DNA from 4 places in the Pantoea jilinensis genome. Region 1 is predicted to be linked to each of the others. Evidence: predicted binding sites of a transcription regulator. Region 1 holds the regulator's gene; each other region holds the start of a gene.
The links. The regulator sigma-54, encoded in region 1, starts transcription at its own class of promoters, with help from an activator protein. The targets are predictions, from matches to a motif close to GTTGGCACANNTTTCGCTNT.
Positions count from the first base shown of each region.

Region 2: a site for sigma-54 is predicted at 5,388-5,407, ahead of glnK (P-II family nitrogen regulator). Genes of this name have one in related genera too.
Region 3: a site for sigma-54 is predicted at 1,601-1,620, ahead of KTJ90_RS02285 (gamma carbonic anhydrase family protein). Genes of this name have one in related genera too.
Region 4: a site for sigma-54 is predicted at 5,322-5,341, ahead of glnA (type I glutamate--ammonia ligase). Genes of this name have one in related genera too.

Region 1 covers NZ_CP077746.1:3,642,358-3,650,426, reverse strand. The annotation lists gene mtgA (monofunctional biosynthetic peptidoglycan transglycosylase) at 26-745, shown strand; gene npr (PTS phosphocarrier protein NPr) at 749-1,021, opposite strand; gene rapZ (RNase adapter RapZ) at 1,018-1,872, opposite strand; gene ptsN (PTS IIA-like nitrogen regulatory protein PtsN) at 1,920-2,399, opposite strand; gene hpf (ribosome hibernation promoting factor) at 2,552-2,839, opposite strand; gene rpoN (RNA polymerase factor sigma-54) at 2,861-4,294, opposite strand; gene lptB (LPS export ABC transporter ATP-binding protein) at 4,343-5,068, opposite strand; gene lptA (lipopolysaccharide transport periplasmic protein LptA) at 5,074-5,625, opposite strand; gene lptC (LPS export ABC transporter periplasmic protein LptC) at 5,600-6,172, opposite strand; gene kdsC (3-deoxy-manno-octulosonate-8-phosphatase KdsC) at 6,169-6,735, opposite strand; gene kdsD (arabinose-5-phosphate isomerase KdsD) at 6,749-7,732, opposite strand; gene KTJ90_RS17175 (calcium/sodium antiporter) at 7,749-8,069, opposite strand, start outside.
Region 2 covers NZ_CP077746.1:3,081,294-3,089,362, reverse strand. The annotation lists gene KTJ90_RS14620 (PLP-dependent cysteine synthase family protein) at 27-1,061, opposite strand; gene KTJ90_RS14615 (Lrp/AsnC family transcriptional regulator) at 1,178-1,639, shown strand; gene KTJ90_RS14610 (SmdA family multidrug ABC transporter permease/ATP-binding protein) at 1,664-3,433, shown strand; gene KTJ90_RS14605 (multidrug ABC transporter permease/ATP-binding protein) at 3,426-5,201, shown strand; gene glnK (P-II family nitrogen regulator) at 5,459-5,797, shown strand; gene amtB (ammonium transporter AmtB) at 5,832-7,118, shown strand; gene tesB (acyl-CoA thioesterase II) at 7,168-8,031, opposite strand.
Region 3 covers NZ_CP077746.1:470,913-478,981, forward strand. The annotation lists gene aroE (shikimate dehydrogenase) at 1-551, shown strand, start outside; gene KTJ90_RS02280 (DUF1488 family protein) at 548-805, shown strand; gene KTJ90_RS02285 (gamma carbonic anhydrase family protein) at 772-1,326, opposite strand; rRNA gene KTJ90_RS02290 (16S ribosomal RNA) at 1,818-3,358, shown strand; tRNA gene KTJ90_RS02295 (tRNA-Glu) at 3,447-3,521, shown strand; rRNA gene KTJ90_RS02300 (23S ribosomal RNA) at 3,752-6,659, shown strand; rRNA gene rrf (5S ribosomal RNA) at 6,859-6,974, shown strand; tRNA gene KTJ90_RS02310 (tRNA-Thr) at 6,989-7,064, shown strand; rRNA gene rrf (5S ribosomal RNA) at 7,099-7,214, shown strand; gene KTJ90_RS02320 (amino acid ABC transporter ATP-binding protein) at 7,453-8,069, opposite strand, start outside.
Region 4 covers NZ_CP077746.1:94,266-102,334, forward strand. The annotation lists gene hemN (oxygen-independent coproporphyrinogen III oxidase) at 1-1,116, shown strand, start outside; gene glnG (nitrogen regulation protein NR(I)) at 1,158-2,567, opposite strand; gene glnL (nitrogen regulation protein NR(II)) at 2,575-3,624, opposite strand; gene glnA (type I glutamate--ammonia ligase) at 3,763-5,172, opposite strand; gene typA (ribosome-dependent GTPase TypA) at 5,611-7,434, shown strand; gene yihX (glucose-1-phosphatase) at 7,644-8,069, shown strand, end outside.

The DNA of each region.
Region 1 (8,069 bases):
TCTGGAACAAGTGTGGGAAGATTGCATGAACAAGCATAAAGGAAGCGTCGGACAGCGTATCAGACGGATTGTCGGTCGAATCGTATTGGTATGGCTGGGCGCATGGCTGGCAGGTATTTTACTCTTTTCATTCCTGCCGGTGCCGTTTTCAGCCGTGATGGCTGAACGACAGATTGGTGCCTGGTTACACGGTGATTTTAGTTATGTCGCCCATTCAGACTGGGTCGGCCATGACGAGATGTCGCCCTGGATGGGACTGGCGGTTATCGCCTCAGAAGATCAAAAGTTTCCTGAGCATTGGGGCTTCGATGTTGCGGCAATTGAATCTGTACTGGATAACAGTGACAGCCGGATGCGCGGGGCGTCCACGCTGTCACAACAGACGGCGAAAAATCTGTTTCTCTGGGATGGCCGCAGCTGGATCCGCAAAGGTCTGGAGGCGGGTTTGACAGTCGGGATTGAGACGGTCTGGACTAAGCGACGCATTCTGACCGTCTATCTCAATATCGCGGAGTTCGGGCCGGGTATCTTTGGCGTTGAAGCGGCTTCACAGCACTATTTCCATAAACCTGCCAGCCGGCTTACGGCAGCAGATGCTGCTTTGCTGGCGGCGGTTTTGCCCAATCCGATACGTTATCGTGCTGCTGCCCCCTCAGGTTATGTCAGAGAGCGGCAACAGTGGATACTGCGTCAGATGCGCCAGCTTGGCGGAGAAGGTTTTTTACAGCGTAACAAACTCGACTAGGCCTTAATCTTCGTCGAAACCCGCTTCAAATAGCTCAATGACCGCAGCCAGCGCCGGAACTTCCTCCGGGCCGCTGGCTTCAATTTCGATGTGTCCGCCTTTGGCTGAGTCGAGCATCAGCAGCGCAATTACGCTGCTGGCTTCAGCTTCCGTGCCCGCTTCATTGCGCAGCAACACTTCGGCATCAAAGCTCTGCACCAGCTCAAATAACTTCATTGCCGGACGGGCGTGCATGCCCAGCTTATTTTTAATTTCTACAGTTTGTCTGACGGTCATGATTTGCGCTTTTCCAGCGTACGATGGCGTGACTGTACATTCTTACCACGCGAACGGAAGTAATCCGCAAGCTGTTCAGCGATATAGACTGAGCGGTGTTTGCCACCAGTGCAGCCAATCGCTACGGTAAGATAGCTACGGTTGTTGGTTTCCAGCATCGGCAACCAGAGTTCAAGGTAGCTGCGCGTCTGGTAGATAAAGTTATGCACTTCTGTATGGCGATCAAGAAAGGCCGCCACCGGGCGATCGAGGCCAGTCATCGGCCGCAGCTTGGGATCCCAATGGGGATTGGGCAGAAAGCGCACGTCAAACACATAGTCAGCGTCAATAGGGATGCCATGTTTGAAGCCAAAGGATTCAAACACCATGGTCAGCTCACGTTCACGTTTACCCAGCAGGCGGGTACGCAGCATCTCGGCCAGCTCGTGCACTGACATCTCTGAGGTGTCGATGATGAGATCGGCCCGCGAACGCAATGGCTCCAGCAGATCGCTCTCTTCGTCAATCGCGCTCTCCAGGGACAGATTCTTGCTGGAAAGGGGATGCAGACGGCGCGTATCGCTGTAGCGACGAATCAGCGTATTACGATCGGCGTCCAGGAACAGCAGCTGAGGTGAAAATGAGTCAGGCAGGTTATTCAGCGCGGTTTCAAAAATTTCCGGAGATTCTGGCATGTTACGCACATCAATGCTGACTGCTGCCGAAATATTACGCTCCGCCAGCGAGTTAGCTAACTCGGGCAGTAGCACGACCGGCAGGTTATCAACACAGTAGAACCCCATATCTTCCAGCGCACGGAGCGCCACTGACTTCCCCGAGCCTGAACGACCGCTAACGATCATCAGCACCATGACCTTTTCTCCCGTTTTAAAACCGGCACCTGGCCGGTAAAGACGTGTTACTGCTCTGTCTGGATTTCCGTAATAATGGCGTAGAGCTCTTCATCACTTTGGGCAGCGCGCAGACGACGGCAGACCGTTTTATCTGCCAGACGTTTCGCCACCAGTGACAGGGTGTGCAGGTGTGTTTTGCACTGGTCGGCCGGGACCAGTAAAGCAAACAACAGATCGACCGGCTGGTTGTCGACGGCATCAAATGCAATCGGCTGTTCGAGGCTGATAAAAACCCCAACCGCGCGCAGCGTATCCTCTTCCAGCTTGCCGTGAGGGATTGCGATCCCATTGCCAATACCGGTACTGCCCATGCGTTCGCGGGTCAGGATCGCTTCGAAAAGCGTCTGGTGCGGCAGGTTGAGCTGCTTAGCGGCCAGTTCGCTGATGATTTCCAGCGCACGTTTTTTGCTCTGGCAGTGTACGCCGCTGCGGGTGCAGTCTGGCGAAAGCACTGTGCTCAATTCCAGTGTAAGATCGTTGTTCATTATCATTTCACTTGCGTGTTCACCAGGCCATTCGCCGCCAGCGCGTCATTACCTCTGAGACAAGCTGCGCTTACTCAGATGACAAAACGGGGCGGATTATCCGCCCCATCCTGTCGGCTCTGCGCGCCAGGCGCGCGTTGCTAGCGTGAAGATTAGTGTTTTTTCAGTTTATCTTTGTGTTTGGTCAGCTGACGGGCCAGCTTGTCGATCAGCCCATCAATTGCCGCATACATATCTTCCGCTTCCGATGTAGCGTGCAGCTCGCCACCATTCACGTGAAGTGTTGCATCAGCCACCTGAGTGACTTTCTCAACTTTCAGGACAATATAGACCTGATTGATATGTTCAAAATAGTGTTCCAGTTTGGCAAATTTCCCGTTGACGAACTCACGCAGAGGCGGTGTGATTTCAACATGTTGCCCGGTCAGGTTCAGCTGCATAGGTCTTCCTTCTCATTTCTTTCAAACCAGTTGTTTACGCTGGTTCGATGGCGGGATGGATAAAGACTCACGATATTTGGCGACGGTACGCCGTGCCACCATAATCCCCTGATCAGATAACATTGAGGTCAGTTTACTGTCGCTCAAGGGTTTGGCTGGATTTTCCGCCGAAATTAATTTTTTCACCAGCGCACGAATCGCGGTTGAGGAGGCTTCGCCTCCACCTTCCGTATTCACATGACTGGAGAAAAAGTACTTTAGTTCAAAAATGCCACGGGGACTGTGCAGATACTTCTGCGTAGTCACGCGAGAAATGGTCGATTCATGCATCTCAACAGCCTGGGCGATATCTGCCAGCACCATCGGACGCATAAATTCTTCACCCTGCTCGAAAAACGCCTGCTGTTGCTCAACAATGCAGCGCGTTACTTTCAGCAGCGTATCATTGCGGCTTTCCAGACTCTTAATCAGCCAGCGGGCTTCCTGCAGATTACTGCGGATAAACTGACTGTCGCTGTCGTTGCGCGCTGAACTGCCCATTGCCGCATAGTGCTGATTGATCTTGAGGCGTGGCAAGCTGTCGGCATTGAGTTCAACCGTCCAGCGACTGCCAACTTTACGCACCAGGACATCGGGAATGACATATTCTGGCTCGCTGGTATTGATCGACTGACCCGGACGCGGGTCCAGCGACTGAATCAGCACCATCGCTTCTTTCAGTACATCCTCTTTGAGGCGCGTCACTCGCATCAGGCTACGGAAATCGTGATTGGCCAGCAGGTCGAGATGCTCGCTGACGATCAGGCGTGCTTCTGCCAGCATCGGTGTGTCGGGCGCATATTGCGACAGCTGCACCAGCAGACAGTCACGCAGGTCGCGCGCACCAACACCCATCGGGTCAAAACGCTGGATGCGTTTCAGCACCGCCTCAACTTCATCCACTTCGAGATCATCGTTGCCGATACTGTCCAGGATCTCCTCAAGCGAAACGGTGAGATATCCGGTGTCATCGATAGCATCGACGATAGAGGTGGCAATAGCGCGATCGGTATCACTGAAAGGCGTCAATCCAACCTGCCACATCAGGTAGTCCTGCAGTGACTGTGTCGTTTCACCCTGATAAACCGGTAACTCATCATCCTGATAATCGGTGCCAGTGCCGGAAGGCGTGCCCGCCGTGTAGATCTCATCCCAGGTGGCATCCAGCGGCAGTTCATCGGGCATCTCTTTCTGCTCAAGCGCTTCGCGTGTATCCAGCGCCTCAGACTCCGGCGATTCCCTGGAGTCGATCTCTTCATGCAGATCAGTCTGCTCAAGCAGCGGATTGCTTTCGAGTGCAAGCTGTAACTCCTGCTGGAGTTCAAGCGTAGAGAGTTGCAGCAGACGAATCGCCTGTTGCAACTGTGGAGTCATTGCCAGCTGTTGGCTGAACCTGAGTTGTAGACCTTGCTTCATAGACAGGATGGTAGTTCCCAGGTAAACATCGGTATTAACGACACCTTATCAGAGTCTGAACTCTTCACCCAAATAAACCCGCTTAACCTGCTCATCCGCAAGAATTTCATTGGGTGTGCCATGCGCAATCAGGTGTCCCTGGCTGACAATATAAGCCCGCTCACAGACCGCTAAGGTTTCACGCACGTTATGGTCGGTAATCAGCACGCCGAGGCCGCTGTCACGCAGATGCTCAATGATTTTCTTGATGTCGATAACGGAGATCGGGTCAACACCGGCAAAAGGCTCATCCAGCAGGATAAATTTAGGATTAGCGGCCAGTGCGCGTGCGATCTCAACACGACGTCGCTCACCACCCGACAGCGCCTGACCCATGCTGTCGCGCAGGTGCTCGATGTGAAACTCTTCCATCAGCTCACGGGCGCGATCCTGACGTTGTTCTTCTGTCAGATCGTCACGAATCTGCAGTACCGCCATCAGGTTATCGTAGACGCTGAGGCGACGGAAAATGGAGGCCTCCTGCGGCAGATAGCCGATGCCACGACGCGCACGGGCATGCAACGGCAGGATACTGATATCTTCATCATCAATAATGATACGGCCAGCGTCACGCGGGACAATACCGACCACCATGTAAAAGGTGGTGGTCTTACCGGCGCCGTTCGGACCCAGCAGGCCGACAATCTCGCCGGACTTTACCTGCAGACTGACATCTTCTACCACGCGACGGCCTTTATATGCCTTCGCCAGGTTTTCTGCGATTAATGTGGCCATAGCTATCAGTTACTCTTCTTTCCGCTGTTGGACGAACCTTTATCCTGAAGTTGCGACGGCACCAGGACGGTAGTGACGCGCTTGTTCTGGCCCTGGCTGTAAGCCTGCATTTTCTGCTCTTTTACCAGATAGGTAATACGATCGCCTTTGATGTTGCTGTCCTGCTGCTCAATGAACGCATTGCCGGTCAGTTCAACGAAGTCGTTAGCCAGTTCGTAGTGCAGCTTTGAGGCATGGCCCTGAACCGGCTTGCCGCTGTCCTGCATCTGATAGAACGTAGCGGGGTTGCCGTAGGCATCAACGATGGTTTTCTCGCTGTCGCCACCGGGACGGGTCACCACGACTTTATCCGCCGTGATTTTGATTGAACCCTGCGTCACGATGACATTGCCGGTAAAGGTCGCGACATTGCCCTGCAAATCAAGTGCCTGATTCTGCGAGTCAATGTTGACGGGCTTATCCGAGTCACCGGTCAGGGCAAGCGCCGGAACGCTGGTTGCCAGCAACATGCTGGCCATTAAAAGCTTCAGGCTATTTTTGTTCATTTTGAATTTCATATGAGGTTTTGACCTTCTCGATTAACTCGGCGTTCTTTGTCCGTAAATTGCCGCGCATTTTCATGCCGGTGGAGTTAAAACTGCGTCCATACAATGTTACCTGATCATCAGAGGTAACATCCTGAGTGACAAGGTTGATCTGTGCGTTATCAGTTTTAATGCGCTCAAGCTGAGAATCCTGCGTCAGCGTATTCAGCTCAACATGGCCATACAGATAAAGCATACGATCTTTGGTGAGCTTTGCTTTATCGGCGCGTAACGTCCAGGTAGGGATTTTATTCTCATCATAAGTGGTCATCACCGGATTTTCGAACCAGCTCAGCTCGTCATCCGAGAAATAGGTCACTTTGTCTGAGACCAGTTTATATGACAGCGCGCCCTGCGGGTTATAAACCACAGTGTGTGAATCAGCACTGGTGTAGGTCGGCGACTGACTGTCGGGCCCGACGGGCGTGCCATTGTCATCCTGGTTAGTAAGATTCCAGCCGATCAAAACCAGTGCAATCAAGGTCAGAATCAGCGTTATCCAACGCCTGCTTTTACTCATACTGATTGCCCTTTGGCATCCTCAAATTTGTTCTGCGCCATTAATATCAGGTCACATACTTCGCGTACCGCGCCGCGTCCACCGGCGATCCGCGTGACGTAGTGGGCGCGTGGCAACAGGATCGGGTGTGCATCCGCCACTGCCACACTTAATCCCACCTTCGCCATAACCGGCCAGTCGATCAGATCGTCACCAATATAGGCGACCTGGTCGTCGGAAAGAGACAGTTTATCCAGAAGTTCACGATAGGCCAAAAGCTTATCCGATTGTCCCTGATAAAGATGACGGATGCCGAGCGTTTTGCAGCGATCTTCCATCAGACGGGCATTACGGCCGGTAATAATAGCCACTTCTACATCAGAGGTCAGCAAACACCGCACACCATAACCGTCCCGCACGTTGAATGCCTTCAGCTCTTCGCCATTATTTCCCATGTAGATCACCCCGTCGGACATCACGCCGTCGACGTCGCAGATCAGCAGACGAATGTTGCTGGCGCGTGCCATAACATCAGCGCTGACCGGGCCATAGCAGGTTTCAATCGGGGGAGTTGCCTGTTGCATTTTCTCTTCCTGTTCAGACTACGCCAGCGCGCAGCATGTCATGCATATGTACCACACCGAGCAGACGGTCGTCATCGGCCACCAGAATCGAGGTAATGTTTTTGGTCTGCATCAGGTTCAGGGCTTCAACCGCCAGCATATTTGGCCGGACGCGGATGCCACCCGGCGTCATCACTTCGCCAATGGTGGCGCGCTGAAAATCGATGCCCATATCAAAAATGCGGCGCAGGTCGCCATCGGTAAAGATGCCTTCAATTTTCATCAGACCGTCGACGATCACCGTCAGTCCCAGGTTTTTGCGCGTAATTTCCAGCAGCGCATCGCGCAGTGAAGCATCCCGCGTGACGTGCGGCAGCTCATCGCCGCTGTGCATGATATCAGCCACATGCAGCAGCAACTTGCGGCCCAGCGCACCGCCAGGATGGGAGAGGGCAAAGTCTTCCGCCGTGAATCCACGCGCTTCCAGCAGCGAAACCGCAAGCGCGTCACCCATCACCAGCGTGGCCGTCGTGCTGGAGGTGGGCGCCAGACCCAGCGGACACGCTTCCTGCGGAACATGAACACAAAGATGCACATCGGCAACCCGTCCCATCGCGCTGTCAGGCCGTCCGGTGATGCAGATCAGCGAAATATGCTGACGTTTTAACACTGGGATCAGCGCAAGAATTTCGCTGGACTCACCGCTGTTAGAGATGGCGATGACCACATCATTTTTGCTCACCATCCCCAGATCGCCATGGCTGGCTTCAGCCGGATGCACAAAAAAGGCGGGCGTGCCGGTACTGGCAAAGGTCGCCGCCATTTTTTTGCCGATATGGCCAGACTTGCCCATGCCCATGACCACTACTTTTCCCTGACAGGCATAAATGAGGGCGCAGGCGCGGGCGAAATCGTCATTGATATATTGATCGAGTTGTTCCAGTCCTTCACGCTCGATGCGCAGGACAGTTTTTCCCGCCTGCTGAAAATCAAATGCTGTTGGTTGCTGATATGACATAGTGAGTCTGTCCTTGTTAACCGTCCATAAATGCCGGCTGCATCCAGAGCAGCGTCACCCAGACGAAGAAACCACAGAGTAAAATTAAGCCTGCCGTGCGACCAACCCGACGGCGACGAAGCAGGCAAAGCAGGGCGAACAGCACGCTGACGCCCAGCATCACCCAATAATCACGGGCAAAAGCGTGATAGTCGATGCTGCCAGGATGAATCAGCGCCGGCAGGCCCAGCACGATGGCAATATTATAAATGTTGGCGCCGATCAGATTGCCGATTGCGATATCATCTTCACCTTTCAGCGCGCCAGCAATGACCGTTGCCAGCTCAGGCAGGCTGGT
Region 2 (8,069 bases), 560 kb from region 1:
GTGCACCGGACAGGATGTCCGGTTTTTTATTTCAGCTCGCGCTGCCACGGCGTGATATCGCCAATATGTTTTGCTACCCACTCTGGCTGATAGTAGCTATCGGGATAACGTTCGCCACTGTCGCAAAGCAGTGTCACCAGCGCCCCTTGCTGATTTGCCGCCCGTAAGCGTTTCGCCACCTGCATCATGCCCCAGAAATTAGTGCCGGTAGAGGCGCCAGGTTTGCGTCCCAGAATCTTTTCCAGTTTCAGCATGGCGGCCAGCGTCGCACCATCCGGCACTTTTATCATTTCATCGATCACGTCAGGCATAAACGAGGGTTCTACCCGTGGACGGCCAATCCCCTCGATCATGCTGCCGCGCGTGCTGGTCAGAGTGGCATCACGCTGCCTCCAGTAGTCGAAAAAGACAGAATGCTGCGGATCCACTACCAGCATTTTCGTTTCCAGTCCCTGGTAACGAATATAGCGGCCCAGGGTCGCTGAAGTGCCGCCGGTGCCTGCACTCATGATGACAGTATGGGGAATGGGATAGGGCTCGTGCTGCATCTGACGAAAGATGCTCTCTGCAATGTTGTTATTGCCACGCCAGTCTGTCGCGCGTTCAGCGTAAGTAAACTGATCCATAAAATGGCCATTCAGCTGCCGCGCCAGCCGTTCAGACTCTGCGTAAAGCTGGCAGGGATCCTCGACAAAATGGCACTGTCCGCCATAAAACGCGATCTGCTCAATTTTACGCTTCGCTGTACTGGCGGGCATCACTGCAATAAACGGCAGGCCCAGCAGCCTTGCGAAGTACGCCTCAGAAACGGCAGTGCTGCCTGACGAGGCTTCTATAATCGGCGTATCCTGTTTAATCCAGCCATTAGAAAGGCCGTAAAGAAAAAGAGATCGTGCCAGCCGATGTTTAAGACTGCCACTGGGATGGGTGCTCTCATCTTTCAGATAGAACCAGATGCCGGGAAAATCCGCCAGATCGAACCGGATCAAGTGGGTCTCTGCCGATCGTTGAAAGTCAGCATTAATTTCGTTGATAGCGTGACGAATCCAGCAAGTGTGCATCTCAGGCGTCCGATAAAAAATAATGAGACTATTTTATGGCACGTGCAGGAAAAAGAGATTGCAAAATTACCGCTAAAATCGCGGTAATGGAGAAAATGATTCTCTCGGAGCCCCGAATGTTAGATAAAACTGACCTCAAATTGCTCGCGCTACTGCAGCAGGACTGTACCCTGTCACTGCAGGCATTGGCGGATGCCGTCAACCTTACCACCACACCCTGCTGGAAGCGCCTGAAAAAACTGGAAGATGATGGCATTATTCGCGCTCGGGTAGCGTTGCTGGATGGTGATAAAATCGGACTGTCACTGACGGCATTTATGTTTGTGAAAACCCAGCAGCACAGCCGCGACTGGTATCAGACTTTTGTCTCCGTGGTGAGTAGCATGCCGGAGGTCATGGCCTTTTACCGCATGGCAGGGGAGTATGATTACCTGCTGCGCATTCAGGTGGCCGATATGAAAAGCTATGATGCTTTTTACAAGCGAGTAGTCAATGGGGTGCCCGGCCTGATTGATGTGACATCCAGCTTCGCCATGGAAGAGATTAAATACACCACGGCTTTACCTGTCGCCCTCTGAGGGCCTGAGATTGAGAGCAGCGTTGTGCGATTATTCAGTCAGTTAAGTTGGTATTTCCTGCGGGAGTGGCGGCGCTATCTGGGCGCGGTCATCCTGCTTATTGTTATTGCTATTCTGCAGTTGCTGCCGCCGCATGTAGTCGGCGTGATTGTCGATGGTGTAACACGTGACAACATGAGTTCCAGCCGCATCATGATGTGGATTGGGATCATGCTGGCAACGGCAATCGTGGTCTATCTGCTGCGCTATGTCTGGCGCGTCCTGTTGTTTGGTGCCTCCTACCAGCTGGCGGTTGAACTGCGCGAAGATTTTTATCGCCAGTTGAGTCGTCAGCAACCGGCATTTTACCTGCGTCACCGCACCGGCGACCTGATCGCGCGCGCCACCAACGACGTGGACCGCGTGGTGTTTGCGGCCGGAGAAGGGGTACTGACGCTGGTCGATTCGCTGGTGATGGGATGTGTGGTGTTGCTGGTGATGAGTACTCAGATCAGCTGGCAACTGACGCTGCTGGCGCTGGTGCCGATGCCGATTATGGCTATCGTGATCCATCGTTACGGTAATCAGTTGCACCACCGCTTTAAGCTGGCACAGGCGGCCTTCTCCAGCCTCAACGATCAGACGCAGGAGAGCCTGACCAGCATCCGGATGATCAAAGCCTTTGGTCTGGAACAGCATCAGTCGCAGCAATTTTCCGACATCGCCCGTGATACCGGGGAAAAAAACCTGCGCGTCGCGCGGGTCGATGCCCGTTTCGATCCCACAATCTACATCGCGATCGGTTTCTCAAACCTGCTGGCGATTGGCGGCGGCAGCTGGATGGTATGGCATGATCAGATGACGCTGGGACAGCTCACCAGTTTTGTGATGTATCTCGGCCTGATGATTTGGCCAATGCTGGCGCTGGCGTGGATGTTTAATATTGTCGAACGCGGCAGCGCCGCCTGGAGCCGCATCGGTGCGCTGCTGGCAGAAGCGCCGGCGGTGGAAGATGGCGATAAATCTTTACCCCCTCAACCCGGCATGCTGCAGGTCGCTATTCGCGCCTTTCACTATCCGGCCAGCACAGGTCCGGTGCTAAGCGATATCATCTTCCAGTTGAAACCCGGTGAAATGCTGGGACTGTGCGGGCCAACCGGCAGTGGCAAAAGCACACTGCTCAGCCTGATTCAGCGTCACTTTGATATTCAGCAGGGTGACATCCGCTACCATCAGATCCCGCTGCCGCAGTTACGGCTGGACAGCTGGCGCAGCCGTCTGGCCGTAGTCAGCCAGACACCGTTCCTGTTCTCAGACAGTGTGGCGAACAATATTGCATTGGGGAAACCGGGCGCAACCCAGCTGGAGATAGAACGTGCAGCTATGCTGGCCTGTGTTCATGACGATATCCTGCGTCTGCCGCAGGGTTATGAAACGGAAGTCGGGGAGCGCGGCGTCATGCTGTCCGGTGGACAGAAGCAGCGTCTTTCAATTGCCAGGGCACTCCTGCTGAATGCCGAAATCCTGATTCTGGACGACGCACTTTCTGCAGTGGATGGACGTACCGAACACGAAATCCTGCATAACCTGCGCATCTGGGGGCAGGGCAAAACACTGATTATCAGCGCACACCGCCTGTCAGCGCTGACAGAAGCCAGTGAAATTCTGGTGCTGCAACAGGGCAGCGTGATGCAGCGAGGCGATCACGATGCGCTGGCCAGCAGTGCTGGCTGGTATCGTGATATGTACCGGTATCAGCAACTCGAAGCGGCACTGGATGATGATGAAAATGAGAAAGGAGTGCCGCATGGCTAAGTCTGCACGCTTGTGGCCAACCCTGAAGCGTCTGCTGAGCTACGGCAAGCCATGGCGCAAATCTCTGTCGCTGGCGGTTGGCATGCTCTGGATTGCTGCCGCAGCGGAAGTGACCGGCCCGGTGCTGGTCAGCTATTTTATTGATAACCTGGTGGCGAAGCATCAGATGCCCTGGGGTATCGTTGCCGGACTGGTGGTGAGTTTTATTCTGCTTCAGTTACTGGCCGCCGGGCTGCACTACTGGCAGGCGCTGTTATTCAACCGTGCCGCAATTGGTGTGGTCCAGCAGTTGCGCTGTGACGTGATGAATGCAGCACTCTGTCAGCCGCTGAGCGCCTTTGATACCCAGCCGGTCGGTCAAATCATTTCGCGTGTGACGAACGACACCGAAGTCATCCGTGATCTCTACGTCACGGTGGTCTCCACTGTACTGCGCAGTGCTGCACTCGTTGGCGCCATGATGGTAGCGATGTTCAGCCTTGACTGGCGCATGGCACTGGTGGCGATGATGATCTTCCCGCTGGTACTGATAGTCATGTTTATCTATCAGCGCTACAGCACGCCGATTGCCCGACGGGTTCGTAGTTATCTGGCAGACATTAACAACGGCTTTAACGAAGTGATCAGCGGCATGAGCGTGATTCAGCAGTTTCGCCAGCAGGCGCGATTTGGTGAGCGTATGGGCGAAGCGAGTCGCTCCCACTATCTGGCGCGAATGGAGACGCTGCGTCTTGATGGCTTTCTGCTGCGCCCTCTGTTGAGCCTGTTTTCAGCGATGGTACTGTGTGGGTTGCTGATCCTGTTCAGCTTCTCGGTGCCTGGCGTGTTTGAAGTCGGGGTGTTGTATGCCTTTATTACTTACCTGGGCCGCCTGAATGAGCCGCTGATTGAGCTGACCACGCAGCAATCGATGCTGCAACAGGCGGTGGTTTCTGGTGAGCGTATTTTCGAGCTGATGGATGCTACGCAGCAGCAATATGGCATCGACCCGCATCCACTGGCTTCAGGTCGTATCACCCTGAACAATCTCAGTTTTGCCTACCGTGAAAACCGCGATGTACTCAGTGATATCAATCTTGACGTCGCACCGCGTGAATTCGTGGCACTGGTGGGCCATACCGGCAGCGGCAAGAGTACTCTGGCTAATTTGCTGATGGGCTACTACCCGGTGACGCGCGGCGAAATCCGGATTGATGACCGGCCTATTGGTGACCTGAGTCATGCCGTGCTGCGACACGGTATCGCGATGGTGCAGCAGGATCCGGTCGTCCTGGCCGATACGCTGCTGGCCAATGTCCGGCTGGGCCGCGACATCAGCGAAGAGGCTGTCTGGCAGGTGCTCCAGCAGGTACAGCTGGCGCCACTGGCGCAGGCTTTACCAGAGGGAATTCATACCCGGCTGGGCGAGCAGGGCAATAATTTGTCGGTCGGACAGAAGCAGCTGCTGGCGCTGGCCCGGGTACTGGTTGATCTGCCGCAGATACTTATCCTCGACGAGGCAACAGCCAATATCGACTCCGGTACCGAACAGGCGATTCAGCAGACACTTGCGACGCTTCGTCAGCACAGTACGCTGGTGGTGATTGCGCACCGACTATCAACGATTGTGGAAGCGGACAAGATTCTGGTGCTGCATCGCGGTCGTGTGGTGGAGCAGGGTACCCATCAGCAACTGCTGGCGATGCAGGGACGCTACTGGCAGATGTATCAGCTACAACAGGCAGGTGAAAATCTGGCGTCGGGCGTGCCTGTAACATCTGAAGGTTGAGCTGCACCTTTTTTGAGCATGTTTATCAGAATAATCTGTACAAATGCACTCCTTTGACGCCTTAAGCACCAAAGGAGTGCAGTCCCTGGCAGTATTCCCCTTCATCCAGGCTTCAGGTTTCCGCTACGGTTAAAACCATGCCTTGCCGCGTCTCGCCTGACTCACTGATTAATGTCAGTTTTACACTCTGGCACAGGCTTTGCTTATATCTCTTCGTGTCCATAAACGTTACCAATTTACTCGCTGGAGGGGATCCAATGAAGCTGGTCACCGTCGTAATTAAGCCATTCAAGCTGGAGGATGTACGTGAAGCTTTATCCTCTATCGGCATTCAGGGACTGACCGTCTCCGAAGTGAAGGGGTTTGGCCGTCAGAAAGGCCATGCAGAGCTTTATCGTGGCGCAGAATACAGCGTAAATTTCCTGCCAAAAGTCAAAATTGATATCGCGATTGCCGATGATCAGCTGGACGAAGTGGTGGATGTCATCAGTAAAGCGGCTTACACCGGCAAAATTGGCGACGGTAAGATTTTCGTGGCTGAACTGCAGCGCGTCATCCGTATTCGTACCGGCGAGACCGACGAAGCCGCTCTGTAATCAAGACTCAGTACTGTGATGGGATGGAATAAAAATGAATAAAATGTTAGCTAAGTTGGGCCTCACCAGCCTGGCACTGTTACCCTCACTCGCGATGGCTGCGCCTGCCGTTGCGGACAAGGCTGATAACGCATTTATGATGATTTGCACCGCGCTGGTGCTGTTTATGTCAATTCCAGGTATCGCGCTGTTTTACGGTGGTCTGATTCGCGGCAAAAACGTTCTGTCGATGCTGACCCAGGTCGCGGTGACCTTCTCGCTGGTTTGCGTATTGTGGGTGGTCTACGGCTACTCCCTGGCGTTCAGTGAAGGCAATGCTTTCTTTGGTGGCTTTGGCTGGGCCATGCTGAAAAACATTCAACTTACCGCCGTAATGGGCAGTTTCTATCAGTATATCCACGTCGCTTTCCAGGCCTCATTTGCCTGTATCACCGTGGGCCTGATTGTCGGTGCGATAGCTGAACGTATCCGCTTCTCTGCAGTACTGATTTTTGTCGGTGTCTGGCTGACGCTCTCCTATTTACCAATCGCGCACATGGTGTGGGCGGGCGGTTTCCTGGCTCAGGATGGTGCGCTGGACTTTGCTGGCGGTACAGTAGTGCATATTAACGCCGCAGTAGCAGGTCTGGTGGGCGCTTATCTGGTAGGCAAACGTGCTGGCTTTGGTAAAGAGGCCTTTAAGCCACACAACCTGCCAATGGTCTTCACCGGCACCGCGATTCTTTATGTTGGCTGGTTCGGCTTCAACGCCGGTTCTGCGTCTGCAGCAAATGAAATCGCGGCATTGGCCTTCCTGAACACCGTCGTCGCAACCGCGGGCGCAGTCCTGGCATGGACCTTTGGCGAGTGGGCGGTACGTGGTAAGCCTTCTCTACTGGGTGCCTGTTCAGGCTTTATTGCCGGTCTGGTAGCGATTACCCCAGCCTGTGGTTACGTTGGCGTGGGCGGATCCTTGATCATCGGTCTGGTTGGCGGCCTGGCAGGATTGTGGGGTGTGACCACCCTGAAGAAATGGCTGCGTGTGGATGATCCCTGCGATGTGTTCGGCGTACACGGCGTCTGCGGAATTGTAGGCTGTATTCTGACTGGCGTGTTTGCTTCCTCTTCACTGGGCGGCGTGGGCTATGCACAGGGCGTTACCATGGGCCATCAGGTCTGGGTGCAGCTGTTCAGCGTCGGCCTGACTATCGTCTGGTCGGGTGTTGTCGCCTTTATCGGCTTCAAGCTGGCTGACCTGATTGTTGGTCTGCGTGTACCGGAAGAGCATGAGCGTGAAGGTCTGGATGTAAACAGCCACGGCGAGAACGCTTACAACCAGTAATGTGTCAGTACGGAAAAGATTAATCGGGGGCGAGAAATCGCCCCTTTTTTTATTCGCTGCGCTGACGCATCACGCCTTCCTGAACCGTCGACGCCACCAGCACACCTTGCTGATTGTAAAACTCACCCCGGACAAAACCGCGTGCGCCAGAAGCCGAGGTACTGACTACGCTGTAGAGCAGCCATTCAGTGAAGTCGAACGGGCGATGGAACCACATGGAATGGTCGATCGTGGCGACCTGCATGTCCGGTTCTAAAAAGCCTTTGCCGTGCGGCTGAAGCGCGACCGGCAGGAAATTGAGATCGGAAGCATAGCCGAGCAGGTACTGATGAATACGTAAGTCGTCAGGTAGTGGGCCAGTGGCACGGATCCAGACCTGGCGCTCAGGCTTAGCCACATGTCCCCGCAACGGGTTGTGAATCTGTACCGGACGGATCTCCAGCGGACGTTCAGCAATGAATTTCTCGCGTAGCTTTTCTGGCAGAAGATGTGCCATTTTCTGCGCCATCGCCTGTTCAGTTAACAGGTTTTCAGGCCCGACGACTTCAGGCATCGGATTTTGATGTTCAAATCCGCTTTCCGGCGACTGAAACGATGCGGTCATGTAAAAAATCGGCTGTCCATTCTGAATGGCACTTACCCGCCGGGCACTGAAACTTTTGCCATCACGCAGCGTTTCAACATCATAGATAATCGCTTTCTGGCTATCGCCGGGCCGCAAAAAGTAGCTGTGGAAAGAGTGGATAACGCGATCTGGCGGAACGGTTTGCTTAGCGGCATAAAGCGCCTGACCGACCACCTGACCGCCAAAAACCTGGCGCAGACCCAGATCTTCGCTCTGGCCGCGATATAAACCCTCTTCGAGTTTTTCCAGATTTAACAGATTCAGCAGATTTTGCAGTGCCTGACTCATGGCGCATTCCTCAATAAAGTGACCTGCTCAGTGTGAAA
Region 3 (8,069 bases), 850 kb from region 1:
AACTCAGTGATGGTCAGATCCTGGGGGACAACACGGATGGCATTGGCCTGTTAAGTGACCTTGAGCGGCTTAAGATGATCAACGCTGGCGACAATGTATTGCTGGTGGGCGCGGGCGGGGCTGCTCGCGGCGTCATTCTGCCATTGCTTTCAGCGGGCGTGACACTGACCGTCGTCAATCGTACAGCTGCACGCGCTGAAGAGCTGGCGACGCTGTTTGGAGAGAATGGGCCTATCCGGGCATGTCGTTTTGAACAGCTGACGGGTCAGCACTTCGATCTGATCGTTAATGCCACTTCAAGCGGTGTGAAGGGAGAAACGCCTCCTTTACCTTCTGACGTGATCCATTCCGGCGTGCAGTGCTATGACATGTTTTACCAAAGCGGGCTGACGCCTTTCCTGCGCTGGTGTCAGGGGCATGGCACGAATCATCTGGCAGATGGTTTGGGTATGCTGGTGGGGCAGGCTGCTCATGCCTTCTATATATGGCACGGAGTAATGCCAGACATTGCTCCGGTCATTGCTCAGCTTAAGCAGGCCATGCAGTCGTGAATCAGGCGATACAGTTCCCTGATGATGAAGCCTATGATGCTGAACTCAAGGCGGTTTGTTTCCCGGTACTGGTCAACGGCATGCGGCTGAACTGTGCAATCAGCTGTGAGTCGTTGATATCACGTTTTGGTGAAGGAGAGGCGATGGCGCTGTTTCAGCACCATCGCTGGGATCTGGAGGATGAGGCGGAAGAGGCTATCCGTCAGGATAACGTTGATGCTCAGGGCTGGGTCTGGTTAGCGTCAGCCAGGTAATCATCTTTCCAGCCCACATAGTTGTTAGCGGAATAGCGTAACCCTTCTTTTTCGCTGTCATTAAGCGGCCTGATTTGCTTCACCGGACTCCCCAGATAGAGATAGCCACTCTCCAGTCTTTTACCTGGCGGCACCAGACTGCCGGCACCAATCATCACCTCATCTTCTACTATTACGCCATCAAGCAAAATCGATCCCATTCCGACCAGCACGCGATCGCCAATGGTACAGCCGTGCAGCATCGCTTTATGGCCGACCGTGACCTCCTCGCCAATAATAAGAGGGAAGCCTTGCGGATTGGCGGCAGATTTATGCGTAACGTGCAGAACACTGCCGTCCTGCACATTGGTTCGGGCACCGATCCGGACCTGATTCACGTCACCCCTGATCGCAACAAGCGGCCAGATGCTGACGTCATCCTCCATAATCACATCACCAACGACAACACTGCTTGAATCGACCATAACGCGCTGGCCAGTTTGCGGGAAAAGATCTTTATAGGGGCGTAGGGCGGAAGTCATCATGTTCTCCTTTGTTCTGTTTTCACTGTAGCCTGATGCGATTTTACACAGCTGACAAGCCAATTCTGACCCGGATCGCTGGTGATCTCATCAATCTGGATCATTTATAACCGTTCAGATAAAAGATCCAAAAAAAGGGTTGTGCTCTGAAACGGGATCCCTATAATGCGCCTCCATCGACACGGAACACCGGCAACGGGAAGCGGGTTGAGAGGCACAGGAGACTGCGCCGCCGGAGAAAAACTTCTGAAATAGAGGTTGACTCTGCAGGAGGAAAGCGTAATATACGCCACCTCGCGACAGGACGCTAACGCACTGTTCGCACTGCTCTTTAACAATTTATCAGACAATCTGTGTGGGCACTCGCAGGATTGATATCAGCGTCTTAGGACGCAAAAAAATATCAAAGCCTCACGAGTGAACACATAATGAAATTCATTATGACGTTTTACAGATGAGCACCGCTTAACTTGTTTAAGCAAATCAAACTTAAATTGAAGAGTTTGATCATGGCTCAGATTGAACGCTGGCGGCAGGCCTAACACATGCAAGTCGGACGGTAGCACAGAGAGCTTGCTCTTGGGTGACGAGTGGCGGACGGGTGAGTAATGTCTGGGGATCTGCCCGATAGAGGGGGATAACCACTGGAAACGGTGGCTAATACCGCATAACGTCGCAAGACCAAAGAGGGGGACCTTCGGGCCTCTCACTATCGGATGAACCCAGATGGGATTAGCTAGTAGGCGGGGTAATGGCCCACCTAGGCGACGATCCCTAGCTGGTCTGAGAGGATGACCAGCCACACTGGAACTGAGACACGGTCCAGACTCCTACGGGAGGCAGCAGTGGGGAATATTGCACAATGGGCGCAAGCCTGATGCAGCCATGCCGCGTGTATGAAGAAGGCCTTCGGGTTGTAAAGTACTTTCAGCGGGGAGGAAGGCGATGTGGTTAATAACCGCATCGATTGACGTTACCCGCAGAAGAAGCACCGGCTAACTCCGTGCCAGCAGCCGCGGTAATACGGAGGGTGCAAGCGTTAATCGGAATTACTGGGCGTAAAGCGCACGCAGGCGGTCTGTTAAGTCAGATGTGAAATCCCCGGGCTTAACCTGGGAACTGCATTTGAAACTGGCAGGCTTGAGTCTTGTAGAGGGGGGTAGAATTCCAGGTGTAGCGGTGAAATGCGTAGAGATCTGGAGGAATACCGGTGGCGAAGGCGGCCCCCTGGACAAAGACTGACGCTCAGGTGCGAAAGCGTGGGGAGCAAACAGGATTAGATACCCTGGTAGTCCACGCCGTAAACGATGTCGACTTGGAGGTTGTTCCCTTGAGGAGTGGCTTCCGGAGCTAACGCGTTAAGTCGACCGCCTGGGGAGTACGGCCGCAAGGTTAAAACTCAAATGAATTGACGGGGGCCCGCACAAGCGGTGGAGCATGTGGTTTAATTCGATGCAACGCGAAGAACCTTACCTACTCTTGACATCCAGAGAACTTTCCAGAGATGGATTGGTGCCTTCGGGAACTCTGAGACAGGTGCTGCATGGCTGTCGTCAGCTCGTGTTGTGAAATGTTGGGTTAAGTCCCGCAACGAGCGCAACCCTTATCCTTTGTTGCCAGCGCGTGATGGCGGGAACTCAAAGGAGACTGCCGGTGATAAACCGGAGGAAGGTGGGGATGACGTCAAGTCATCATGGCCCTTACGAGTAGGGCTACACACGTGCTACAATGGCGCATACAAAGAGAAGCGACCTCGCGAGAGCAAGCGGACCTCACAAAGTGCGTCGTAGTCCGGATCGGAGTCTGCAACTCGACTCCGTGAAGTCGGAATCGCTAGTAATCGTGGATCAGAATGCCACGGTGAATACGTTCCCGGGCCTTGTACACACCGCCCGTCACACCATGGGAGTGGGTTGCAAAAGAAGTAGGTAGCTTAACCTTCGGGAGGGCGCTTACCACTTTGTGATTCATGACTGGGGTGAAGTCGTAACAAGGTAACCGTAGGGGAACCTGCGGTTGGATCACCTCCTTACCTGAAGATACCTTCCCGCGCAGTGTCCACACAGATTGTCTGATAAAAAGTAATGAGCAGGACGGCTGCGAAGTCGTGACACTATCGTGTCCCCTTCGTCTAGCGGTTAGGACTCCGCCCTTTCACGGCGGCAACAGGGGTTCGAATCCCCTAGGGGACGCCACCTGCTTGGTGACAGGTGAAAGATGTCTCCATACAGTATCTCAAAACCGTTCTGGTTGCGTAAGCAGCCGTGGCGCGTTTGAGATATTTGCTCTTTAACAATCCGGAACAAGCTGAAAATTGAAACGACGTGTCGTTTTCATTCTCCGTAATAAGAATGAAAAGCGCGACACGTTCGAGTCTCTCAAATGCTTGCAGCTCGCAGCGTTGTAAAACGCCTGTGGGTTGTGAGGTTAAGCGACTAAGCGTACACGGTGGATGCCCAGGCAGTCAGAGGCGATGAAGGACGTGCTAATCTGCGTAAAGCGACGGTAAGGTGATATGAACCGCTACAGCCGTCGATGTCCGAATGGGGAAACCCGGTGCACTCTGTGCATCATTGCAGCATGAATACATAGTGCTGCAAGGCGAACCGGGGGAACTGAAACATCTAAGTACCCCGAGGAAAAGAAATCAACCGAGATTCCCCCAGTAGCGGCGAGCGAACGGGGAGCAGCCCAGAGCCTGAATCAGCATGTGTGTTAGTGGAAGCGTCTGGAAAGTCGCAGGGTACAGGGTGATACTCCCGTACACAAAAGCGCATATGCTGTGAGCTCGATGAGTAAGGCGGGACACGTGGTATCCTGTCTGAATATGGGGGGACCATCCTCCAAGGCTAAATACTCCTGACTGACCGATAGTGAACCAGTACCGTGAGGGAAAGGCGAAAAGAACCCCGGCGAGGGGAGTGAAACAGAACCTGAAACCGTGTACGTACAAGCAGTGGGAGCCTTCTTTATGGGGGTGACTGCGTACCTTTTGTATAATGGGTCAGCGACTTATATTCTGTAGCAAGGTTAACCGTATAGGGGAGCCGCAGGGAAACCGAGTCTTAACTGGGCGTTAAGTTGCAGGGTATAGACCCGAAACCCGGTGATCTAGCCATGGGCAGGTTGAAGGTTGGGTAACACTAACTGGAGGACCGAACCGACTAATGTTGAAAAATTAGCGGATGACCTGTGGCTGGGGGTGAAAGGCCAATCAAACCGGGAGATAGCTGGTTCTCCCCGAAAGCTATTTAGGTAGCGCCTCGTGAACTCATCTCCGGGGGTAGAGCACTGTTTCGGCTAGGGGGCCATCCCGGCTTACCAACCCGATGCAAACTGCGAATACCGGAGAATGTTATCACGGGAGACACACGGCGGGTGCTAACGTCCGTCGTGAAGAGGGAAACAACCCAGACCGCCAGCTAAGGTCCCAAAGTCATGGTTAAGTGGGAAACGATGTGGGAAGGCACAGACAGCCAGGATGTTGGCTTAGAAGCAGCCATCATTTAAAGAAAGCGTAATAGCTCACTGGTCGAGTCGGCCTGCGCGGAAGATGTAACGGGGCTAAACCATGCACCGAAGCTGCGGCAGCGACACTATGTGTTGTTGGGTAGGGGAGCGTTCTGTAAGCCGTCGAAGGTGTGCTGTGAGGCATGCTGGAGGTATCAGAAGTGCGAATGCTGACATAAGTAACGATAAAGCGGGTGAAAAGCCCGCTCGCCGGAAGACCAAGGGTTCCTGTTCAACGTTAATCGGAGCAGGGTGAGTCGACCCCTAAGGCGAGGCCGAAAGGCGTAGTCGATGGGAAACAGGTTAATATTCCTGTACTCGGTGTTACTGCGAAGGGGGGACGGAGAAGGCTATATCAGCCGGGCGACGGTTGTCCCGGTTTAAGCGTGTAGGCGGAGGGTCCAGGTAAATCCGGTCCCTTATCAACGCTGAGGCGTGACGACGAGGCACTACGGTGCTGAAGTGATAAATGCCCAGCTTCCAGGAAAAGCCTCTAAGCATCAGGTAACACAGAATCGTACCCCAAACCGACACAGGTGGTCAGGTAGAGAATACCAAGGCGCTTGAGAGAACTCGGGTGAAGGAACTAGGCAAAATGGTGCCGTAACTTCGGGAGAAGGCACGCTGGCGCGTAGGTGGAGGGACTTGCTCCCCGAGCCGAAGCCAGTCGAAGATACCAGCTGGCTGCAACTGTTTATTAAAAACACAGCACTGTGCAAACACGAAAGTGGACGTATACGGTGTGACGCCTGCCCGGTGCCGGAAGGTTAATTGATGGGGTTATCCGTAAGGAGAAGCTCTTGATCGAAGCCCCGGTAAACGGCGGCCGTAACTATAACGGTCCTAAGGTAGCGAAATTCCTTGTCGGGTAAGTTCCGACCTGCACGAATGGCGTAATGATGGCCAGGCTGTCTCCACCCGAGACTCAGTGAAATTGAACTCGCTGTGAAGATGCAGTGTACCCGCGGCAAGACGGAAAGACCCCGTGAACCTTTACTACAGCTTGACACTGAACATTGAGCCTTGATGTGTAGGATAGGTGGGAGGCTTTGAAGCGCGGACGCCAGTTCGCGTGGAGCCAACCTTGAAATACCACCCTTTAATGTTTGATGTTCTAACGTAGGCCCGTGATCCGGGCTGCGGACAGTGTCTGGTGGGTAGTTTGACTGGGGCGGTCTCCTCCTAAAGAGTAACGGAGGAGCACGAAGGTCAGCTAATCACGGTCGGACATCGTGAGGTTAGTGCAATGGCATAAGCTGGCTTGACTGCGAGAGTGACGGCTCGAGCAGGTGCGAAAGCAGGTCATAGTGATCCGGTGGTTCTGAATGGAAGGGCCATCGCTCAACGGATAAAAGGTACTCCGGGGATAACAGGCTGATACCGCCCAAGAGTTCATATCGACGGCGGTGTTTGGCACCTCGATGTCGGCTCATCACATCCTGGGGCTGAAGTAGGTCCCAAGGGTACGGCTGTTCGCCGTTTAAAGTGGTACGCGAGCTGGGTTTAGAACGTCGTGAGACAGTTCGGTCCCTATCTGCCGTGGGCGCTGGAGAATTGAGGGGGGTTGCTCCTAGTACGAGAGGACCGGAGTGAACGCACCACTGGTGTTCGGGTTGTCATGCCAATGGCATTGCCCGGTAGCTAAGTGCGGAAAAGATAAGTGCTGAAAGCATCTAAGCACGAAACTTGCCCCGAGATGAGTTCTCCCTGACTCCTTGAGAGTCCTGAAGGGACGTTGAAGACTACGACGTTGATAGGCCGGGTGTGTAAGCGCAGCGATGCGTTGAGCTAACCGGTACTAATGACCCGTGAGGCTTAACCTTACAACGCCAGAGGCGTTTTTGAGAGAGACGATTTTCAGCCTGTACCGGATAATAATTTGCGGAAACGAAAGATTTTGCGGCGTGACGAGGCGCAGAGCGAAGACATCAGCGGGAGCATACTGAAGTATGTGACCGGTGTGGCTGAGCGATGGCAACGCGGTCATGACGTAAAAGATTCGTTTCGTGCACAAAGAATTTGCCTGGCGGCTTTAGCGCGGTGGTCCCACCTGACCCCATGCCGAACTCAGAAGTGAAACGCCGTAGCGCCGATGGTAGTGTGGGGTCTCCCCATGCGAGAGTAGGGAACTGCCAGGCATCAAATTTAGTGTGCTGATATGGCTCAGTTGGTAGAGCGCACCCTTGGTAAGGGTGAGGTCCCCAGTTCGACTCTGGGTATCAGCACCAGTTAAGACACGAGTTCGGTAAATAAAAGAATTTGCCTGGCGGCTGTAGCGCGGTGGTCCCACCTGACCCCATGCCGAACTCAGAAGTGAAACGCCGTAGCGCCGATGGTAGTGTGGGGTCTCCCCATGCGAGAGTAGGGAACTGCCAGGCATCAAATAAGAGAGAGCCCTTCGCGTATGCGAAGGGCTTTTTTCGTTGCGGCAATCCACTTTCATTGTGGAAGTCCGCAATAAAACACCCTCATAGCAGTCCATCACTCTTCGCGTTCATCATCAGTGCATCAGTGCATCAGTGCATCAGTGCATCCACGCAATGAGCGCATTCAGACAGTTTTCAGGCCATAAAAAACCCGGCACCAGGCCGGGTTGTAAGATCACTGAGCCAGTAATCAGTGAATAACCTGCGATAAAAACGCCCGTGTGCGCTCCGATTTAGGGTTCGCAAAGAACTCCTGCGGTGGCGCAACTTCGACGATCTCACCCCGATCCATAAAGATCACCCGGTCAGCCACGGTGCGGGCAAAGCCCATCTCATGGGTGACGCACAGCATGGTCATCCCGTCTTCAGCCAGACCAATCATCGTATCCAGCACCTCTTTAACCATCTCAGGATCCAGTGCTGACGTTGGCTCATCAAACAGCATAATTTTAGGCTTCATACAGAGTGAGCGGGCGATGGCGACACGTTGCTGCTGTCCACCAGAGAGCTGGCCTGGAAATTTATGGGCATGCTCGGCAATGCGCACGCGTTCCAGATAATGCATGGCCAGTTCATCTGCTTCCTTCTTAGGGATCTTTCTCACCCACGAAGGTGCCAGCGTACAGTTCTGCAATACGGTCAGGTGCGGGAAGAGGTTAAAGTGCTGAAATACCATGCCCACTTCGGTGCGCACGCGCTCAATGTTACGCACATCATCGTTCAGGTGGATACCGTCAACAACAATGCGACCCTGCTGATGCTCTTCCAGATGATTAATACAGCGGATCGTCGTCGATTTGCCGGAGC
Region 4 (8,069 bases), 470 kb from region 1:
GACGTGCTTGAGCAGGAAATCATTCAGCGCGCGCCGCTGTTTCGCGAGCGTAAAGTCACGCAGCTTCACTGGGGCGGCGGCACGCCAACCTTTTTCGACAATACGCAGATTTCACGGCTGGTGGGTTTACTGAAGCAGCACTTCAGCGTGGCTGAGGACGCCGAAATGTCGATCGAGGTTGATCCGCGGGAAATTGAGCTGGATGTGATTGATCACCTGCGATCGCTGGGATTCAATCGTCTGAGCATGGGCGTACAGGATTTTAATAAATCGGTGCAGGAACGGGTTAATCGGGTGCAGGATGAAGAGGTGATTTTCGGCCTGATGGCGCGCGCCCGTGAGCAGGGCTTCAGCTCTGTCAGCATCGATCTGATCTATGGCTTACCCCTGCAAACGCCCGCCAGCTTTGCCTGGACGCTGGAGCGGGTACTGGCACTGAGCCCGGACCGGCTTAGTGTATTTAACTATGCGCATCTGCCAGCGATGTTCGCGGCTCAGCGTAAAATTAAAGAGGATGAACTGCCTTCCGCGCAGCAAAAGCTGGATATCCTGCAACAGACCATTGCGACGCTGACTCAGCAGGGCTACCAGTTTATCGGGATGGATCACTTTGCAAAGCCGCAGGATGAGCTGGCCATCGCGCAGCGTGAAGGGCAGTTGCATCGCAATTTCCAGGGATACACGACGCAGGGCGACAGTGACTTACTGGGGCTTGGCGTCTCAGCCATCAGCATGATTGGCGACAGTTATGCGCAGAATCAGAAAGACCTCAACACCTGGTATGCATGTGTGGAACAGCAGGGAAATGGCCTGTGGCGCGGCATCGCCTTAACCGACGATGATTGCCTGCGGCGTGACGTGATTAAAACGCTGATTTGTAACTTCTCGCTGGATTTTGCCGCGACTGAAGCGCGATGGGGCATTCGCTTTAGCGACTATTTTGCTGAGGACATGGCGCTGCTGAAACCGTTAATTGCTGACGGGCTGGTGGTACAAACTGCTAAAGGGCTTGAGGTGACCGGCATTGGCCGGTTACTGATCCGCAATATCTGCATGTGCTTTGATCGCTATCTGCGTCAGAAAGTGCGTCAGCAGCAATTCTCCCGCGTTATCTGACGAAACGGGCTGGCATGACATGCCAGCCCGCACCGAAACGCTTATTCCATGCCAAGCTCTTTCAGCTTGCGTGTCAGCGTGTTTCGTCCCCAGCCCAGCAAACGAGCGGCTTCCTGTTTGTGGCCTTGCGTATGACGTAGCGCAGTGGTGAGCAGCGTTCGCTCCATCTCCGGTTGTGCTTCCGACAGCAGATTCTGATGACCGGAACGCAGTGCGCGGTCGGCCCACTGTGCCAGCAGCGTAGCCCAGCTGTCAGGCAGCGACTGAACCGGATTTTCCGGGGTGCTGGACTCAAACAGTTCGCTGGGCAGATCCTGAATCAGCACTTCCTGACCCGCAGCCATGACCGTCAGCCAGCGACAGGTGTTTTCCAGCTGACGTACGTTACCGGACCAGTGCAGCCGGGTTAAGGCTGTTTCGGTTTCCGGGTGCAGAATCTTCGCTTCCACACCCAGCTCACGAGCTGCCACCTGCAGGAAATAACGCGCCAGACGTGGGATATCCTCACGACGCTCACGCAGCGGCGGCAGATGCACACGAATCACATTCAGGCGGTGGAACAGGTCCTCACGGAACTTGCCTTCCTGCACACGCAATTCCAGGTTCTGGTGGGTTGCCGCAATAATACGCACATCCACTTTGACGGGTGCATAACCACCGACGCGATAGAACTGACCATCGGCCAGCACGCGCAGCAGTCGGGTCTGCACATCCAGCGGCATATCACCGATCTCATCCAGAAACAGCGTGCCGCCATCCGCCTGCTCAAAACGGCCCTGACGGATCTGGTTCGCGCCGGTAAAGGCCCCTTTCTCGTGACCAAACAGCTCTGACTCAATCAAATCTTTGGGTATTGCAGCCATGTTCAGTGCGATAAAGGGCGCTTTGGTGCGTGGGCTGTGGCGATGTAGCGCATGGGCCACCAGCTCTTTACCGGTTCCGGACTCACCGTTAATCAGCACGCTTATCGAAGAGCGCGATAAGCGCCCGATGATACGAAACACATCCTGCATCGCAGGCGCTTCACCAATAATATCGGTAGTTGGTCCGCTGACCGGCTGATTACGTGGCTGCTGCTGTTCCTGATAGTGGCTGATCGCTCGCTCTACCAGTGCAACGGCTTCGTCAATATCAAACGGCTTAGGCAGGTAATCAAATGCGCCCTGCTGATAGGCGCTGACGGCAGCATCCAGATCCGAATGCGCCGTCATTATGATGACCGGAAGCATGGGATGACGCTGTTTAATCTGCTTCAGTAGCGCCAGGCCATCCATACCGGGCATGCGAATGTCTGACAGTAAAACGTCCGGGGTCTTGGTTGAGAGGGCATCCAGCACCTCGCTTGCGCTGTCAAAAGTCGCGCAGCTCAAACCGGCTCCAGTGAGCGCGCGTTCAAGCACCCAGCGGATGGAGCTATCGTCATCGACGATCCAGACTATCCCTCGTTGCATAGAAACCTCACTGGCGAATAGGCAGGTAAACCGAAAATTCGGTGTGTCCCGGCCAACTGTTAAATTCTATTTTTCCTGAATGTTGATCAATCAGGCTACGGGCGATGGAGAGGCCTAAACCGGTTCCGCCTTCACGTCCGCTGACCATCGGATAAAACAGCGTATCCTGCAGCTGGGCCGGAATGCCGGGGCCATCATCTTCAATATCAATACGTGCTACCAGGCGATAACGCGTGCCGTGCAGCGTGAGCTGGAAAGCGGTGCGGGTGCGGATAATGATGGTGCCGCCATCGTCTCCCAGCGCCTGAAGCGCATTGCGCACCACGTTAAGCAGTACCTGTTCAATCTGATCGGGGTCGTGCGGCAGTTCCGGCAGGCTGGGGTCATAATCCCGTACCAGCGAGACATTCTCCGGCAGCTCCATCGAGACCAGATTAACTACGCGTTCAGCCACCTGATGAATGCTCTGCGTGATGTGCATACCCGGCTGCTGCGGCCCTAACAGACGATCCACCAGATTCCGCAACCGGTCGGCCTGTTCAATAATGACTTTGGTGTATTCGTTCAGCGAGGGATCGGGCAGGGCGCGGGATAAAAGCTGTGCCGCGCCGCGCAACCCTCCCAGCGGATTTTTAATCTCATGAGCCAGACCACGAACCAGATCGCGAGCGGCCACCTGCTGAGCGTGCTGTAACTGCTCCTGACTGAGCCGACGCTGATTATCCATCGGCGCCATTTCCATCAGAATTAAGCCATCGGGTAATCGCTGGGCGGTCAGCGACATAATGTGTGCACGACCATCAACGACCAGCGTAACCTCACTGTCAGTGAATCCCTGGCCAGCCTCAAGACTCTCGCGCATCACCTCAATATTCAGCGAAAAGTAGCCGGTCAATTCCGGTAACGGCGTGCCGAACAGCTTGCGTGAGCTTTGCGCCAGTAATTGCTGCGCCGCCGGGTTGGCGTAATGGATAACCAGATCGTTATCCACCAACAAAATACTGTTGATTAAAGCATTGAGAATCTGCCCTGCATCGGGCAGAGAGCCAGTTGCCATAAAACGTACCTCTGCACCAATCAGGTGCATTTTAGTCTTAAAGCCGTAAGGAGGGCGAATGAACGGTAAATTCGCGGAGAAAAAAGCCCATCCGAAGATGGGCTAAAAGTTTCCACGGCAACAAAATCGTTTGACCAGTTAAACGCTGTAGTAAAGCTCGAACTCAACCGGGTGTGGCGTCATGCGAACGCGATCCATCTCTGCTTTACGCAGTTCGATGTAAGCATCGATCGATTCGTCAGTGAATACACCGCCGCGGGTCAGGAACTCGCGATCATCGTTCAGTGAATTCAGCGCTTCTTCCAGAGAGCCCGCAACTTTTGGAATCTCAGCTTCTTCTTCCGGTGGCAGGTCATACAGGTTCTTGTCCATCGCATCACCAGGATGGATTTTGTTGATGATGCCATCCAGGCCAGCCATCAGCAGTGCGGTGAACGCCAGGTATGGGTTAGCCGCTGGGTCCGGGAAGCGCGCTTCGATACGACGGGCTTTCGGGCTGGCAACCACCGGAATACGGATTGACGCTGAACGGTTACGGGCAGAGTAAGCCAGCATAACCGGTGCTTCATAACCCGGAACCAGACGCTTGTAAGAGTTCGTGGTCGGGTTCGCCAGTGCGTTAATTGCTTTAGCGTGCTTGATGATGCCGCCGATGTAGAACAGCGCCATTTCAGACAGGCCGCCGTACTTATCGCCGGCAAACAGGTTCTGGCCACCTTTAGAGAGTGACATATGGCAGTGCATGCCTGAACCGTTGTCGCCAAACATTGGCTTCGGCATAAAGGTCGCGGTTTTGCCGTAAGCATGAGCAACGTTGTGGACGACATATTTGTAGATCTGAATTTCGTCAGCTTTTTTGGTCATGGTATTGAAGCGGGTAGCCACTTCGTTCTGACCCGCAGTCGCCACTTCGTGGTGATGCGCTTCAACAACCAAGCCCATCTGCTCCATGGTCAGACACATGGCAGAACGGATGTCCTGTGATGAGTCGACTGGTGGAACCGGGAAGTAGCCGCCTTTCAGACCTGGACGGTGACCTTTGTTACCGCCTTCGTACTCTTTACCGGTGTTCCATGCCGCTTCGATATCGTCGATAGCCACATGTGAACCGGAAGTCGATGAACCGAAACGGATGTCATCGAACAGGAAGAATTCTGGTTCTGGTCCAAACAGCACGGTATCCGCGATGCCGGAAGAGCGCAGGTAATCTTCAGCGCGTTTTGCGATAGAACGTGGATCGCGGTCGTAGCCCTGCATAGTGCCTGGCTCAAGGATGTCACAACGGATAATGAGCGTAGAATCTTCGAAGAAAGGATCCATGACTGCCGTGGTAGCGTCAGGCATCAGCACCATGTCTGATTCGTTAATGCCTTTCCAGCCGCCAATAGACGAACCATCGAACATTTTGCCTTCTTCGAAGAAGTCAGCGTTAACCTGGTGAGCAGGGATAGTAACGTGCTGTTCTTTACCTTTGGTATCGGTAAAACGCAGGTCAACAAACTTAACTTCATGCTCGTTCATCATCGAGAGAACGTGTTCAGCGGACATACTCAACTCTCCTGGAAATGGTCTTTCATTATCTACATGGCGAGGAAACGTCTTTTCCGGAATTCGCAGCGGGAAAACAACTCCCTGACTACCCGCTTCCGGCACGCTCTTCAACCGACATCTGACTGGCGATTACGCTTGATTTAGATAAAGCGAATTCTGTGCCAACTTTTCTGATGCTGCTTAAATCGCCTTGTGATGCACCTTTTTGTCATAAAGCACCTGCACCAGGATGGTCCTGATGCACTAAAGTGGTGCTTTGTGACGATTTATTAGCACCATTTTGGTGCATAAGACCAACTTAGTGCATTTTCTGCACCGGGAACAGGGCAAATTTGCACCTATCTAATAAACTTTCAGTGAAAAGTGTGATGGTGTTCAGTCTTCCGCTTAATCAGTGTACAATAACGCGCTATTTCTAATGCCTGAGGCAAAGCTGTGATCGAAAATTTGCGTAACATCGCCATCATCGCGCACGTTGACCATGGAAAGACCACCCTGGTTGACAAACTGCTGCAACAATCCGGTACTTTTGATGCCCGTACCGAAGCAACAGAGCGCGTGATGGACTCCAATGATTTGGAGAAAGAGCGTGGGATTACCATCCTCGCAAAAAACACCGCCATTAAGTGGAATGACTACCGTATCAACATCGTTGATACCCCAGGACACGCCGACTTCGGTGGTGAAGTTGAGCGCGTCATGTCCATGGTGGACTCGGTGCTGCTGGTTGTAGATGCGATGGATGGCCCTATGCCGCAAACCCGCTTCGTGACCAAAAAAGCGTTCGCGCATGGTCTGAAGCCGATTGTGGTTATCAACAAAGTAGATCGCCCTGGTGCGCGTCCGGATTGGGTTGTGGATCAGGTATTTGACCTGTTCGTTAACCTGGATGCGACTGACGAGCAGCTCGACTTCCCTATCATTTTCGCCTCTGCGCTGAATGGTATCGCGGGTCTTGAGCACACCGACATGGCTGACGATATGACCCCGCTGTATCAGGCAATCGTTGACCACGTTGCGCCTCCGCAGGTTGAGGCTGATGCGCCACTGCAGATGCAGATCTCTCAGCTGGACTACAACAACTACCTGGGCGTGATCGGCATTGGCCGCATCAAGCGCGGTAAAGTTAAGCCGAACCAGCAAGTCACTATCGTTGATAGCGAAGGCAAAACCCGTAACGGTAAAGTCGGTAAAGTCCTGACTCACCTGGGTCTTGAGCGTATCGACAGCGATCTGGCTGAAGCGGGCGATATCATTGCTATCACCGGTCTGGGCGAGCTGAACATCTCTGACACCATCTGTGATCCACAGAATGTGCAGGCGCTGCCAGCACTGAGCGTTGATGAGCCAACCGTAACCATGTTCTTTAACGTCAACACCTCACCGTTCTGCGGTAAAGAAGGTAAGTACGTGACTTCACGTCAGATCCTTGAGCGTCTGAACAAAGAACTGGTTCACAACGTGGCTCTGCGCGTTGAAGAAACCGAAGATTCTGATGCGTTCCGCGTGTCAGGTCGTGGTGAGCTTCACCTGTCAGTTCTGATCGAAAACATGCGTCGTGAAGGTTTCGAACTGGCGGTATCCCGTCCGAAAGTTATCTTCCGCGAGATCGATGGCCGTAAACAAGAGCCATTCGAGAACGTTACGCTGGATATCGAAGAGACGCATCAGGGTTCCGTTATGCAAGCCATGGGTGAGCGTAAAGGCGATCTGAAAAACATGGATCCGGATGGCAAAGGCCGCGTACGTCTCGACTACGTGATTCCTAGCCGTGGCCTGATTGGCTTCCGTAACGAATTCATGACGATGACTTCCGGTACCGGTCTGCTCTACTCTACATTCAGCCACTACGACGATATCCGTCCAGGCGAAGTGGGCCAGCGTCAGAACGGCGTTCTGATCTCTAACGGTCAGGGCAAAGCTGTAGCGTTCGCTCTGTTCGGTCTGCAGGATCGCGGTAAGCTGTTCCTGGGTCATGGTGCAGAAGTCTATGAAGGCCAGATCATCGGTATTCACAGCCGTTCTAACGACCTGACCGTAAACTGTCTGACTGGTAAGAAGCTGACCAACATGCGTGCTTCAGGTACTGATGAAGCAACGACACTGGTACCACCGCAGAAAATGACGCTGGAACAGGCGATCGAGTTCATCGATGATGACGAACTGGTCGAAGTGACTCCACTGTCAGTGCGTATCCGTAAGCGTCACCTGACTGAAAACGACCGTAAACGTGCTTCACGTGGTCCTAAAGACGCATAATTGCGCCTTTAAAGAATAAAAAGCCCCGCATGCGGGGCTTTTTTTTGCCTGAAATTCGGATTTACTCAGCCGGACCAGCGAATATTTGTGCGAATGATGTCGCGCTTTACTCACCTTCTGGCGTTTACGCTTTTCTCTCAGCCCGTGCCTGTTCAGCCTGCACTTTTGCCGCTAGAGTGAATACTCCAGGGAACAGAAGGAGACACACCATGCTGTATATCTTTGATTTGGGCAATGTGATTATTGATATCGACTTCAACCGCGTGCTGGGTGTCTGGAGTGACTTTAGTCGTGTACCGCTGGCTTCGCTACAAGGCCATTTCCAGATGGACGAAGCGTTTGAGCAACACGAACGTGGCGAGATCAGTGATGAAGATTTCGCACTGGCGCTGTGCGAAAAGCTGGAGATCGCACTGAGCTATGAGCAGTTTGCGGCTGGCTGGCAGGCGGTCTTCGTTGACGTGCGTCCGGAAACCCTGGCGCTAATGAACCGGCTGCGGCTGGAAGGTCATCGGGTGGTAATCCTCTCTAACACGAACAAGCTACATTGCGAATTCTGGCCAACGCAGTATCCGGACGTGCAGCAGGCAGCGGATAAAATCTACCTGTCACAGGAGATAGGTATGCGCAAACCG